One region of the Tepidicaulis sp. genome, then DNA from elsewhere that is predicted to be linked to it. Evidence: riboswitches for the same ligand, from Rfam matches in the RefSeq annotation. Region 1 holds a riboswitch; the other holds the start of a gene.
What was found. Region 1 has a riboswitch for cobalamin ahead of ACOQOT_RS02930 (ABC transporter substrate-binding protein). Riboswitches for the same ligand answer to the same signal wherever they lie in the genome.
Positions count from the first base shown of each region.

Region 2: another riboswitch for cobalamin. It lies ahead of ACOQOT_RS04430 (TonB-dependent receptor plug domain-containing protein); the one in region 1 lies ahead of ACOQOT_RS02930 (ABC transporter substrate-binding protein).

Region 1 is NZ_OZ244942.1:620,841-626,192, reverse strand. Features, by position in the region: gene ACOQOT_RS02940 (ABC transporter ATP-binding protein) at 1-300, opposite strand, end outside; gene ACOQOT_RS02935 (FecCD family ABC transporter permease) at 294-1,301, opposite strand; gene ACOQOT_RS02930 (ABC transporter substrate-binding protein) at 1,298-2,170, opposite strand; cobalamin riboswitch at 2,236-2,417, opposite strand; gene ACOQOT_RS02925 (dATP/dGTP pyrophosphohydrolase domain-containing protein) at 2,552-2,845, shown strand; gene ACOQOT_RS02920 (globin family protein) at 2,946-3,362, shown strand; gene ACOQOT_RS02915 (ribonucleotide-diphosphate reductase subunit beta) at 3,393-4,352, opposite strand; gene ACOQOT_RS02910 (ribonucleoside-diphosphate reductase subunit alpha) at 4,432-5,352, opposite strand, start outside.
Region 2 is NZ_OZ244942.1:938,748-944,099, reverse strand. Features, by position in the region: gene ACOQOT_RS04445 (helix-turn-helix transcriptional regulator) at 40-777, shown strand; gene ACOQOT_RS04440 (acyl-homoserine-lactone synthase) at 895-1,527, shown strand; gene ACOQOT_RS04435 (hypothetical protein) at 1,524-1,772, shown strand; cobalamin riboswitch at 1,868-2,074, shown strand; gene ACOQOT_RS04430 (TonB-dependent receptor plug domain-containing protein) at 2,258-4,219, shown strand; gene ACOQOT_RS04425 (ferritin-like domain-containing protein) at 4,446-5,352, shown strand, end outside.

The DNA.
Region 1 (5,352 bases):
GAGCGCCACAAGCCGCTCTGCCAGGATCGGCCAGCGGCTTTCCGCCCCTTGGGCAAGATAGGAAAGCAGGCGCGCGCGCTCCTGCCGGGCAAGGGTTTCGACCGGCTTATCCTCGATGAAGATATCCCCTTCATGGGGAATGAGCCCGGCGACGGCGCGTACCAGCGTCGTCTTGCCCGCCCCGTTCGGCCCGATGAGGCCCAGCACTTCACCCTTTTTAAGCTCGAGCGACACACCGCGCAGGACCCGGCGCTCATTGAGAGCGGCTTTCAGATTGTCGGTGCGCAGCGCCCTTACCATGCCGCCTCCCGCCGTGCTTTCAGCACCAGATAGAGAAAGAACGGCGCACCCAGAAGCGCGGTGATGACGCCGAGCTTCAGCTCAAGCCCCGTCGGCGGCAGACGCACGACAATATCGGCGGCAAGGGTGAGCGCGGCGCCGGCAAGCGCGCTCGGCAGCAGGAGCCTTGCGGGACTGTGGCCGACAAGCGGACGCACGAGATGCGGCACGACAAGGCCGATAAAACCGACAACGCCCGTCACCGCCACGGCAGCACCGACGGCAAGGGCCGTGCCCAGAATGACCCGCGCCTTCACCGAAGCCGGATTGAAGCCGAGGCTCGTTGCCGTGTCTTCTCCCAGCGCATAGGCATCGAGCGCACGGGCGGTGCTTGCGATGATAAGCGCGCCGAGGCCCATGAAAGGAGCGGCGAAGAGCACATGTTCCATGGAGCGGTCGGCAAGCGAGCCCAGCATCCAGAAGACGATTTCAAGCGCGGCATAGGGGCTCGGCGCAAGGGACAGGGCAAGCGAGGTCAAAGCGCCGGCAAAAGCGGAAATGGCAACACCTGCCAGAATGAGGGTTGTCAGGCTGGGGTTGCGCCCGGCCAGCGCATAAAGAATGCCGAGTGCCAGGGCCGCCCCTGCAATGCCGCCAAGCGGCAGGCCGAGCATTCCCCCGCCAAGCGAGAAATAAAAAACACTGACCGCGCCGAGCGCCGCCCCGCTCGAGGCGCCGATGAGCCCCGGTTCCGCCAGCGGGTTTTGCAAGAGCCCCTGCAAGGCCGCACCGCAAAGCCCGAGGCTTGCCCCGATAAAGAGCCCGAGCAGCGCGCGCGGCAGGCGGATGTCATAAAGAATGACGGCGAAGGTTTCCGGATCGAGCGCATAAGCCTCGCGAAAGGCGTCGGTCAGAAACGCCCCGCCGCGGCCCATGGCGATGGAAGCGGCAAAAGCGGCGGCGACAAGCAGCGCCAAAGCGAGATTGAGCTTGAGGCCGGCGCGGGTCCCGGAACGGTTCATTGCCGCGCCTCCCTCTCAAGCGGCGCACGCGGCAGCGCGGCAAGCCGCTCTACGACACCTGCAATAAAAGGCGTGCCGCAGCTCCACATATCGGAGGGGATGGCGATGCGCGCACCTTCATGCGTCTTGTCGAAATGGCGCATGGCCGCATGATCGAGCAGCGCGCGGACAAGCGAGCGCTGCTGCAAGGCATCGGCGGAAACGATGATGTAATCGGGATCGGCGAGCAGCACCTCTTCGAGCGGCATATAGGCGCCGAGATCGTCCTTGGCACCGGAAAGATTGGCGAGCCCCACATGCTCCAGCAATTCTTTCGTCAGCCCGCCATCGCCCGCTGCAAAGCCGCGCGGGCGGTAAACGATGACACGGGCGCGCGGCGTGCTTTCTCTCCAATGCGTCCCGGCCAGCACCGCATCGAAACGGCGGACCGCCTCTTCGCCCTCGTCGACACGCCCGAGGGCCTTTGCGATGCGGCGCAGATTGGCGCGGATATCGGCGAAGGACTGCGGGTCGCTTACTTTGACCGTCTCAATGCCTAGCTTGTCGAAAAGGCCGAGCTTCAAGGGCGAGGTAAATTCATGGGCAAGCACCAAATCGGGGTGCATGGCGATCAGCTCTTCCACCTCCCCCGCATTGGCATGGAGGGTCTTTGCTTTATCGGCGACCGGCGAAAGCGAGGGATCTTGCGCGAGAAAAGAAACCGAGCGCACCGTGCCGGGCGCTGCCAGCATCAGCAGATAAATGTCGGAACAAAGATTGAGCGAGACGATCTTCTGCGGCGCGGGCGGCTGCCCTGCCCGCGCTCCAAGCGAAGCAAAGACAAGGAGCAATGCTGCCGCTATCAATCCTGACGTGAAAATCCGTGCCATATCCGCCTCGACGATGAAACCGGCGTCGCCGCAGCGGAACCCCGCATCCCCAAGCTCACCCGGCCCGGAGCGGACGACATGACGGCAGGTTTCCTGGCTTACGGGTCCGCGCCCTTGCGCCTGCCTTCCCGGCCTTTGGCCAGTGGCAATGCGGCGCGGGCTCGCCGTTCACAGTTGCGGGGACAGCTCCGGCATTCCCGGATTCCCTTTTACCCCCTCGCGGGGCACCGTCGCGGCGCAGTCTAGTGCGCGTACCGGCAAGATGCAAAAGAAGCCTGATGCCTCAAATTTGACGGGAGGAAGGCTTCCGCCGGGCCCAAGGCAAAGCTAGGCTGCCACGGCGCCAATGAAGGCCGGACGATAAGAGCGGGCATCTGAGCAATGGAAACACAGGCCACGATCGCAGCCTGGGCGGAGGAAACATTCGGACCTGTGGCAGAGCCAGCCCGCCTTGCCGAGCGGGCCATGCTGGAAATGGAGGAGCTGCGCGAGGCATTAAGCTGCGGCAGCAAAGAAGACGCGGCGCATGAAATGGCCGACATCCTCATCCTGCTTTACCGGGCGGCGGAAGAAACCGGCATCGATCTCCATCAGGCCGTGAACGAGAAAATGACGATCAACCGGGCGCGCAATTGGCGCGCGGCAGGAGACGGAACGGGCAGCCATATCGCCTAACGCTCACAGGCGATCACGCCGCCTCACGGAGCCTTTAATTGCCAATATCCCTTCTCCGAGTAGGCTTTTCGCGATTACCACGAAAGCCCGGGAGAGCTTCATGACGCCGCAAGAACGCACCCTCGTTCAAGAGTCCTTTGCCGCCGTGCGGCCGATTTCCGATCAAGCGGCCGCCATGTTTTACGACCGGCTCTTCACCATCGCACCGGAGGTTAAACCGCTCTTCAAAGGGGATATAAGCGAGCAGGGCAAGAAGCTGATGCAGATGCTCGCCGTCGCCGTGAACGGGTTGAACAATCTCGAGGCGATCCTGCCGGCCGTTCAGGAGCTCGGGCGCAAACATGTGGATTACGGCGTCACCGCCGCCCACTACCAGCCGGTCGGCGAAGCGCTGCTCTGGACGCTGGAACAGGGACTCGGCGATGCCTTCACCGCGGAAACGAAAGCGGCCTGGGAGAAAACCTACACCCTTCTCGCCGGCGCCATGATCGAGGCGGCGGAAGGCGCGAAGGCGTAAGGCCGCCGCGCCCCCGCTTTCTTCAGCCAATCAATCGAACGCTTCGTCCCAGGTGCCTTTGGTGGAGGCTTTGGAATATTCCGTTGCGCGGTTTTCGAAGAAGTTCGTGTGCTCGATGCCGTTCAGCATTTCATCCATCCAGGGCAGCGGGTTTTTTTCCACCCGGTAGATGGGCAGAAGCCCGAGCTGGGAAAGGCGCGTATTGGCGATCCAGCGGATATAGGATTTCACCTGCTCGGCCGAGAGCCCTTCCACATCGCCCGCCTCGAAAGCAAGATCGATAAAGGCGTCTTCATGGTGGATGATCGTTTCGCAGGATTTGTAAATCTCGCGCTGCAGATCTTCCGTCCAGATTTCCGGCTTTTCATCGATGAAGGTGCGGAAAAGCTTGATGACGGAATTGGTGTGCAGCGTTTCATCACGCGCCGACCATGTCACGATCTGGCCCATCCCCTTCATCTTGTTGAAGCGGGGGAAGTTCATCAAGATCGCGAAAGACGCGAAAAGCTGCACGCCCTCGGTAAAGGCGCCGAAAACGGCGAGCGTCTTGGCGATATCCTCATCCGTGCTCACGCCCCATTCCTGCATATAGTCGTATTTGTCCTTCATCTGCTTGTATTTCAGGAAGGCTTCATACTCGACTTCCGGCATGCCGATCGTGTCGAGCAAATGGGAATAGGCGGAAATATGCACCGTCTCGATATTGGAGAAGGCGGCGAGCATCATCTGCACTTCGGTCGGTTTGAAGACCTGCGAATAATGCTTCATGTAGCAATTGTTCACTTCCACATCCGCCTGCACGAAGAAGCGGAAAATCTGCGTGAGCAGATTGCGCTCGGCATCGGTCAGCGATTTCGCCCAGTCCTTCACATCGTCGGCCAGCGGCACCTCTTCCGGCAGCCAGTGAATGCGCTGCTGCGTCAGCCAGGCATCATAGGCCCAAGGATAACGGAAGGGTTTGTAGGTGGCGCGTTCTTCAAGAAGAGACATGGGATCGCTCCGGTTTAGGCTTCAGCACCAGATAAAGGGACTTGTGGCCCGGGTTTGACGCCGGGCCACAAAACGCAACTTACTGACAGGACAGGCACTCGTCGTAATCCTGCTCAGCCGGATTGATGACTTGCGGTTTCGCGGGCGCGGCATTGCCGGCGCCGTTCATCGCAAGGCGCGATTCCACAGCCACTTCCTCCAGTGTCTTGAGCGGCACTTCGGCGGCCTTGGAGGGCGGCGCCATCAGCTCGGCCACCGCGCCGCCGCCTTGCGCTTTTTCGGCGCGCTGAATGGAGAGCGAGCGGCAGTAGTAAAGCGACTTCACGCCTTTCTTCCAGGCCCGGTGGTGCAGCTGGTGCAGATCGCGCTTATGCACATCGGCGGGCAGGAAGATGTTGACCGACTGGGCCTGATCGATCATGGCCGCGCGGTCGGCGGCATGGTCGATCACCCAGCGCTGGTCGAGTTCGAAGGCGGTCTTGAAGACGTCTTTTTCCTCGTCGGAGAGGAAATCGAGATGCTGAACCGAGCCGCCATTCACCACGATGGACGACCAGGTCTCGTCATCGTCGCGGCCTTTTTCTTCCAGCAGCTTTTTCAGATGCCGGTTCTTCACGTTGAAGGAACCGGAGAGCGTCTTATGCGTATAAGAGTTGGCCGCAATGGGCTCGATACCCGCGCTGGTGCCGCCGCAAATGATCGAGATCGAGGCGGTGGGCGCCACAGCCGTCTTATTGGAGAACCGCTCCATCAGCCCGTAATCGGCCGCATCGAGGCAGGGTCCGCGCTCTTCGGCAAGCTTGCGGGAAGCGGCATTCACGCCTTCCTGGATCTGCGTGAAGATGCGCGTGTTCCAGACCTTCGCCATCACGCCCTCGAAGGGAATCATGTTGGCCTGCAGGAAGGAGTGGAAACCCATCACGCCGAGCCCGACGGACCGCTCGCGCATGGCCGAGTAAACGGCATTCGCCATTTCCGGCGGCGCGCGGTCGATAAAGTC
Region 2 (5,352 bases), 320 kb from region 1:
AGACGGATTGTTGGGGCACAGCGTAACGCAGGGGCACTAATGGGGCTGTCTTTCGCGGAGTTTGTCGAGCGTATCCAGCAGTCGGAAGATAGCGCATCGGCATTCGACATCTGGCTGGCGGGCTTGAACGATTTGGGCCTGAACCACGCGATCCTCGGCTATGTGCTGCCCGGGCGCGACCCGACGCGCGATCAGTATTTCGCCACCAATTACAAAACCGAATGGCTGAACCACTATGAAGAGCAGGGCTACGCGCAAGCGGACCTGACCTTGCAGCAGGCCGGCCAGGGCTCCGGCCCCTTCTCCTGGCAAAGGCTGCTCGAGCGCCACGAGCTCAGCCCATTCCAGCGCCGCTTTTACGGCGAAGCAGCCGATCTCGGCCTCAAGCAGGGTATTTCCTCCGCGCTTGTAAGCGCGCCCGGCATCAGCGCCGTTTATTCCGTTGCCTCCGACGAGCCGGATGTGGACTGCGAGCGGGTGCTGGCGGAAGTTCATGCCCGCACCGCCTTGCTGCATAAAGTCTTCATGGACCATCTGGCCGTGGAAATGGCCCCCGCCCAGCCGCTCACCCCGCGCGAGCAGGAAGTACTGACGCAATGGGCACGGGGCAAGACCGCTTGGGAGATTTCCCAGCTTCTCAGCGTTTCCCAGGAAACGGTGAAGTTCCATCTGAAGAACTGCTACACGAAGCTCGGCGCCTATGGCCGCATCGCCATCGTCAAAGCGCTCTATCTCGGGCTCATCACCATCGATCCGGAAGACATTCAGTTTCTCTGACCTTCCGTAACTCCTTGATATATAATCCGATTTCCAAGACCTACCCTTAAGGGGAGGTGCGGGTCCGCGCGCCCTCATGAAAGCCTTTCTCCATCAACACGGAGAGAGAGGCCCCCCATGAAAGTCGATCACTTCACCATCCTCACCGCGCATCATTTCGGCAACGCTTTCGATTCGATGCTGCGTTTGCGCCACAAGGTTTTCGTCGAGCGGGCGGGCTGGGTCATTCCCAATCTCAACCACCGCGAAGCGGACCAGTTCGACCATCCGCTCTGGACCCATTACTTCACGATTCGTGACGACAATCAGGCCGTGCGGGCCTGCGGGCGCATGGTGCGCACCGATCATCCTTACATGCTCGAAGCGCTCTGGCCGGAGCTTGCACATGGCCATGAGCTGCCGAAAAGCGCGCGCGTGGCCGAAGGCAGCCGCATGTGCGTCGACCCCGATCTGCCGAAAGGCGCGCATACCTATCACCATGCCCTGTGCACGCTGGCCGGCATGGAATGGGCCTGGGCGCACGGCATCGAGCATTTCGTTTTCGTCACTTATCCCTCCAAGGCCCGGGCGCTCGAACAGCTCGGCCTCAAACCCACCATTTACGGGCCGGCCATCCGCATCGGCGAGGAAGAGTTTCTCGCCGGGCATTACTCCACGGCGCCTTCCTCCTCGCAGCGCATTCGCGATGTGTTCGGCATCGAAGGTTCCGTGATCGACATCCACGAGTATGAAGAAGAGGTAGCAGCGTGAGCGTTCAAACCAAACCGAAACACGAAGAAGGCGCCTTGCCGCAAAACGCGGACGCGCATATCGAAGGGCTCGTCAAAGCCGTGCTTTACCTGGTGCGCTCCGGCGCCGGCCATGCCCATGACGAACGGGTGGAGACATTGCACGGCGCGCTGCTCGACGTGATTGCCGAGCATGTTCTCAAAAACCCGCAATGCCCAGCGGAGATGTCCTTGACCGCCCTGCCCGTCTCGACGCGGCGGCACTGAGAAGAAGACGCACAGGATTGAGCGAGGGGAAGCGGCGTGAGAGCGCTGCTTCCCTTCCGTTTTTTTGCGCTTTTGACAATTTGCAGCGCGCCCCTATACTCGCGCCGCGATCCGGTCCCGGATATCCGGGATAAAAGGGAACAAGGTGACGCCCGCTTCATACGGGCCATTCCTTGGCTGCCCCCGCAACTGTAAGCGGCGAGATCGGTTCCACTCACGTCACTGGGGCATCCGCCCTGGGAAGACCGGAACCGTTTTATGACCCGCAAGCCAGGAGACCTGCCGCATCGCGCGTCATCTGCCGCTGGCCGGGGTGTGCCATCGGAGCGGATCTTCCGTCGGTGACGCGGCCTTGGCATGCGGCGCGGCGGGCACTTCCCCCTCCCCATGCACGAAGCCGCGCGCGCCTTCCGGCTTTCCGTTCCCTCATCCCGTCCCTCGGCACCCTGCGGTCGGGCGGACCGTTTTATGAGGGGACTGGACTAATGGTTCATTTCAATGAGGCGCGCCGCACAGCGGCGCTATTGGGCAGCACGGCCCTTTTCACGACACTCCTTACCGGCCTTGCGCATGCGGACCGGCAGATCATCGCGCCGGAGATTCTGGTTACCGCCCCTTCGGGCCCTGCACCCATCGAGCAGGTCGGCTCTTCCGTCAGCGTCATCACCGCCGATGATATCGATCGGCGGCAATACCGCACAGTGGGCGAAGCGCTGCAAGGCGTGCCGGGGCTTCACATCGTGCAATCGGGCTCGAAAGGCTCCGTCACCAGCGTCTTTTCGCGCGGCGGCAATTCCAACCACACGCTTGTGCTTTTGAACGGGATCGAGATTAACGATCCGGGTGCCCCGGCGGGCGCTTTCGACTTTTCCACGCTGACGACAGAAAATGTCGAGCGCATCGAGGTCATCCGCGGGCCGCAGAGCGGGCTTTACGGCAGCGCGGCGCTGGGCGGCGTCATCAACATCATCACGAAAAAGGGCGAAGGCGCGCTGCGCACCAGCGTGCGGGCGGAACTCGGCTCGCTCGGCACGTTCAACACCGCGGCCCTGGCAGACGGCTCTTATGCAGGCATCGGCTATGCGCTCTCGCTCTCGCGCCAGGCAACGGACGGCAATGACATCACGCCGCAACATCTGCGCGGCGGTTTTGCCGAAGAAGAAGACGGTAACGAGAACACGGCCCTCAGCCTGCAGCTCGATACGGATTTGAGCAACACGCTCTCAGCCTTCACCTTCGGCCAATATATCAATTCCAATACGGATACGGACAATTCCCTGCCGCAGGATTTCAACGCCGTTGCCAAGAACCAGGAGATTTTCCTGAGCGGCGGGCTGAAAGGGAATTTCTATGGCGGCGCTTACCGGCCCGTTCTCACGCTTGCCTATACCGATTATACGCGCGTCATCATCGACCATCCGGATGCGGCAAACCTCAACACCAACCAGGAATCGACGAATGAAGGCACGCGCACCGTCGCCAAGCTGGAAAACTTCGTCACGCTCGGCAATCACACACTGAACCTTGCCGGTGAATACAAATACGAAGAGCTGGAAGCACGGGGTTTTCGCGATTTCGGCTTCGGCTTCGTGCAGCAACTGCGCTCCGAGGCGGATGAATACACCACCTCGTTCTGGCTGAGCGACCGGGTGAGCTTCGGCGAGCGCTTCTTTGCCTCGGCAAGCGTGCGCTATGACAATCCGGAAAATTTCGACGATGAAGTCACCTACACGCTGACGCCGGGTTACTATCATCCCGAAACCGATACGCGGCTGACGGCAAGCTACGGCACGGGCTTCAAAGTACCTTCGCTCTTCGAGCGCTATGGCTTTACGCCGAATTCCTTCGGCAATGCCTTCCGCGGCAATCCCAATCTCGAGCCGGAGGAAAGCGAAGGCTGGGAAGTCGGTCTCGAGCAGGGCTTCCTTGACGGGCGCATTCAAACGGGTATCACCTATTTCGATACCGATTATGAAAACGCTATCATCACGGTCTTCCTGCCTTCGTTCGATTCCACGACAACGAATGTGAACGAGTTCAACGCGCATGGGATCGAAAGCTTTGTCGATGTGGAAATCAGCGACACACTGTCGGCCCGCGCCGATTACACCTTCACCGTCGTCGATACTCAGCCTCTGCGCGGCGGACAGAGCCGGCGCCCGCGCCACAAAGTGCATGGCACGCTCGACTGGCAGGCGATGGAAGATGCCCGCCTCGGGCTCGCCGTTACCTGGGTCGATCTTTACCGGGATGTGGACCGGGTGAGCGGCGGTCTCATCGAAGGCGACAATTACACTGTGGTCGATCTGACGGGCTCGAAAGATATCGGCCCGCATTTCCAGGTTTTCGGCCGGGTGAACAACGCTTTCGACGCCGAATACGAGCCTGCAGACGGGTTCGCGGCGCCGGGCCGGGAATTTCTGATGGGGGTGAAAGTAACGTTCTGATCCTCTTTCCGGAGTAATGAGCGGAGAGAAAATCCGCAGAAACAGGCGACTTTTCGGGTTCTGCTCATAAGAACCCCTCGCAGCGGGGCCGGCGTTTTCAGCGCCGGCCCTTTTCTTTGATCCAGATCAAAGACCAAAAATGACGCAGGCGTCATGATTTTTTCAGGTTGAGGCACACCAAAAGCACCCACAGACCCTGAGCCTCGCAGACCGGAGGAGATTATTGATGACGCAGGCAGTACCCCACAAAGAAGCCGCTGGTCAGATCACGAAGGACAATATCTACAACACCGTAGAGCCGACCGATTTCGCCGCCATGATGGATTGCGAGCGCTATCTCGATCGTACCAGTGCCTTCGACAAGATCATCTCGGCAACCCACGACCATTTCTGGGACCCGAACGACGCGCGCTATATCGACTTTAGCGAGCCCTTCGATATCGAAAACGAATATATGGTCGACCCGACCATGACGGTGGGCTATGGCACCGCCGTCTGGGACAAGCTCGATGAAAAAGGCCGGGTGAAACTGACGAACCTGGAAACCCATTGGAGCCTGTCGAACATTCTGCACGGCGAACAGGGCGCGCTCGCCTTGTCGGCAAGCCTTTGCCACATTCTGCGCGATCCGGGCGCACAGGAATATGCCGCCAACCAGGCGCGCGAAGAAGCCCGTCACGTCACCGCCTTCACCAACATCGTGAAAGCCCGTTTCGGCCGTCCGATGGCTTGCGGCCCGGTGCTGCGCGATGTGCTGACGGAGCTCGTGACGTCGAAATTCGCATGGAAGAAGATCGTCGGCATGCAGCTCCTGGTCGAAGGTCTTGCCATGGGCGCCTTTGCGACCTTCTACAACAAGGGCCGCGACCCGCTGATCGTGCGTCTCGCGCAGCTTGCGATGACGGACGAAGCCTTCCACCACAAGTTCGGCAAGATCTGGGCGGACCGCACGGTGCCGAAACTCTCCAAGGAAGAGCATAACAAGATCGAAGACTGGGCCTGGGAAGTCTTCCAGACGCTGCTCTTCAACATCGGCGCCCCCTCGCAGAAACAGCATATCTACGAGCAGGTCGGCCTCGACTGGGAATGGGTGCAGGGCGCCTTCATGGAAGGCATGACGGACGAGAAAATCC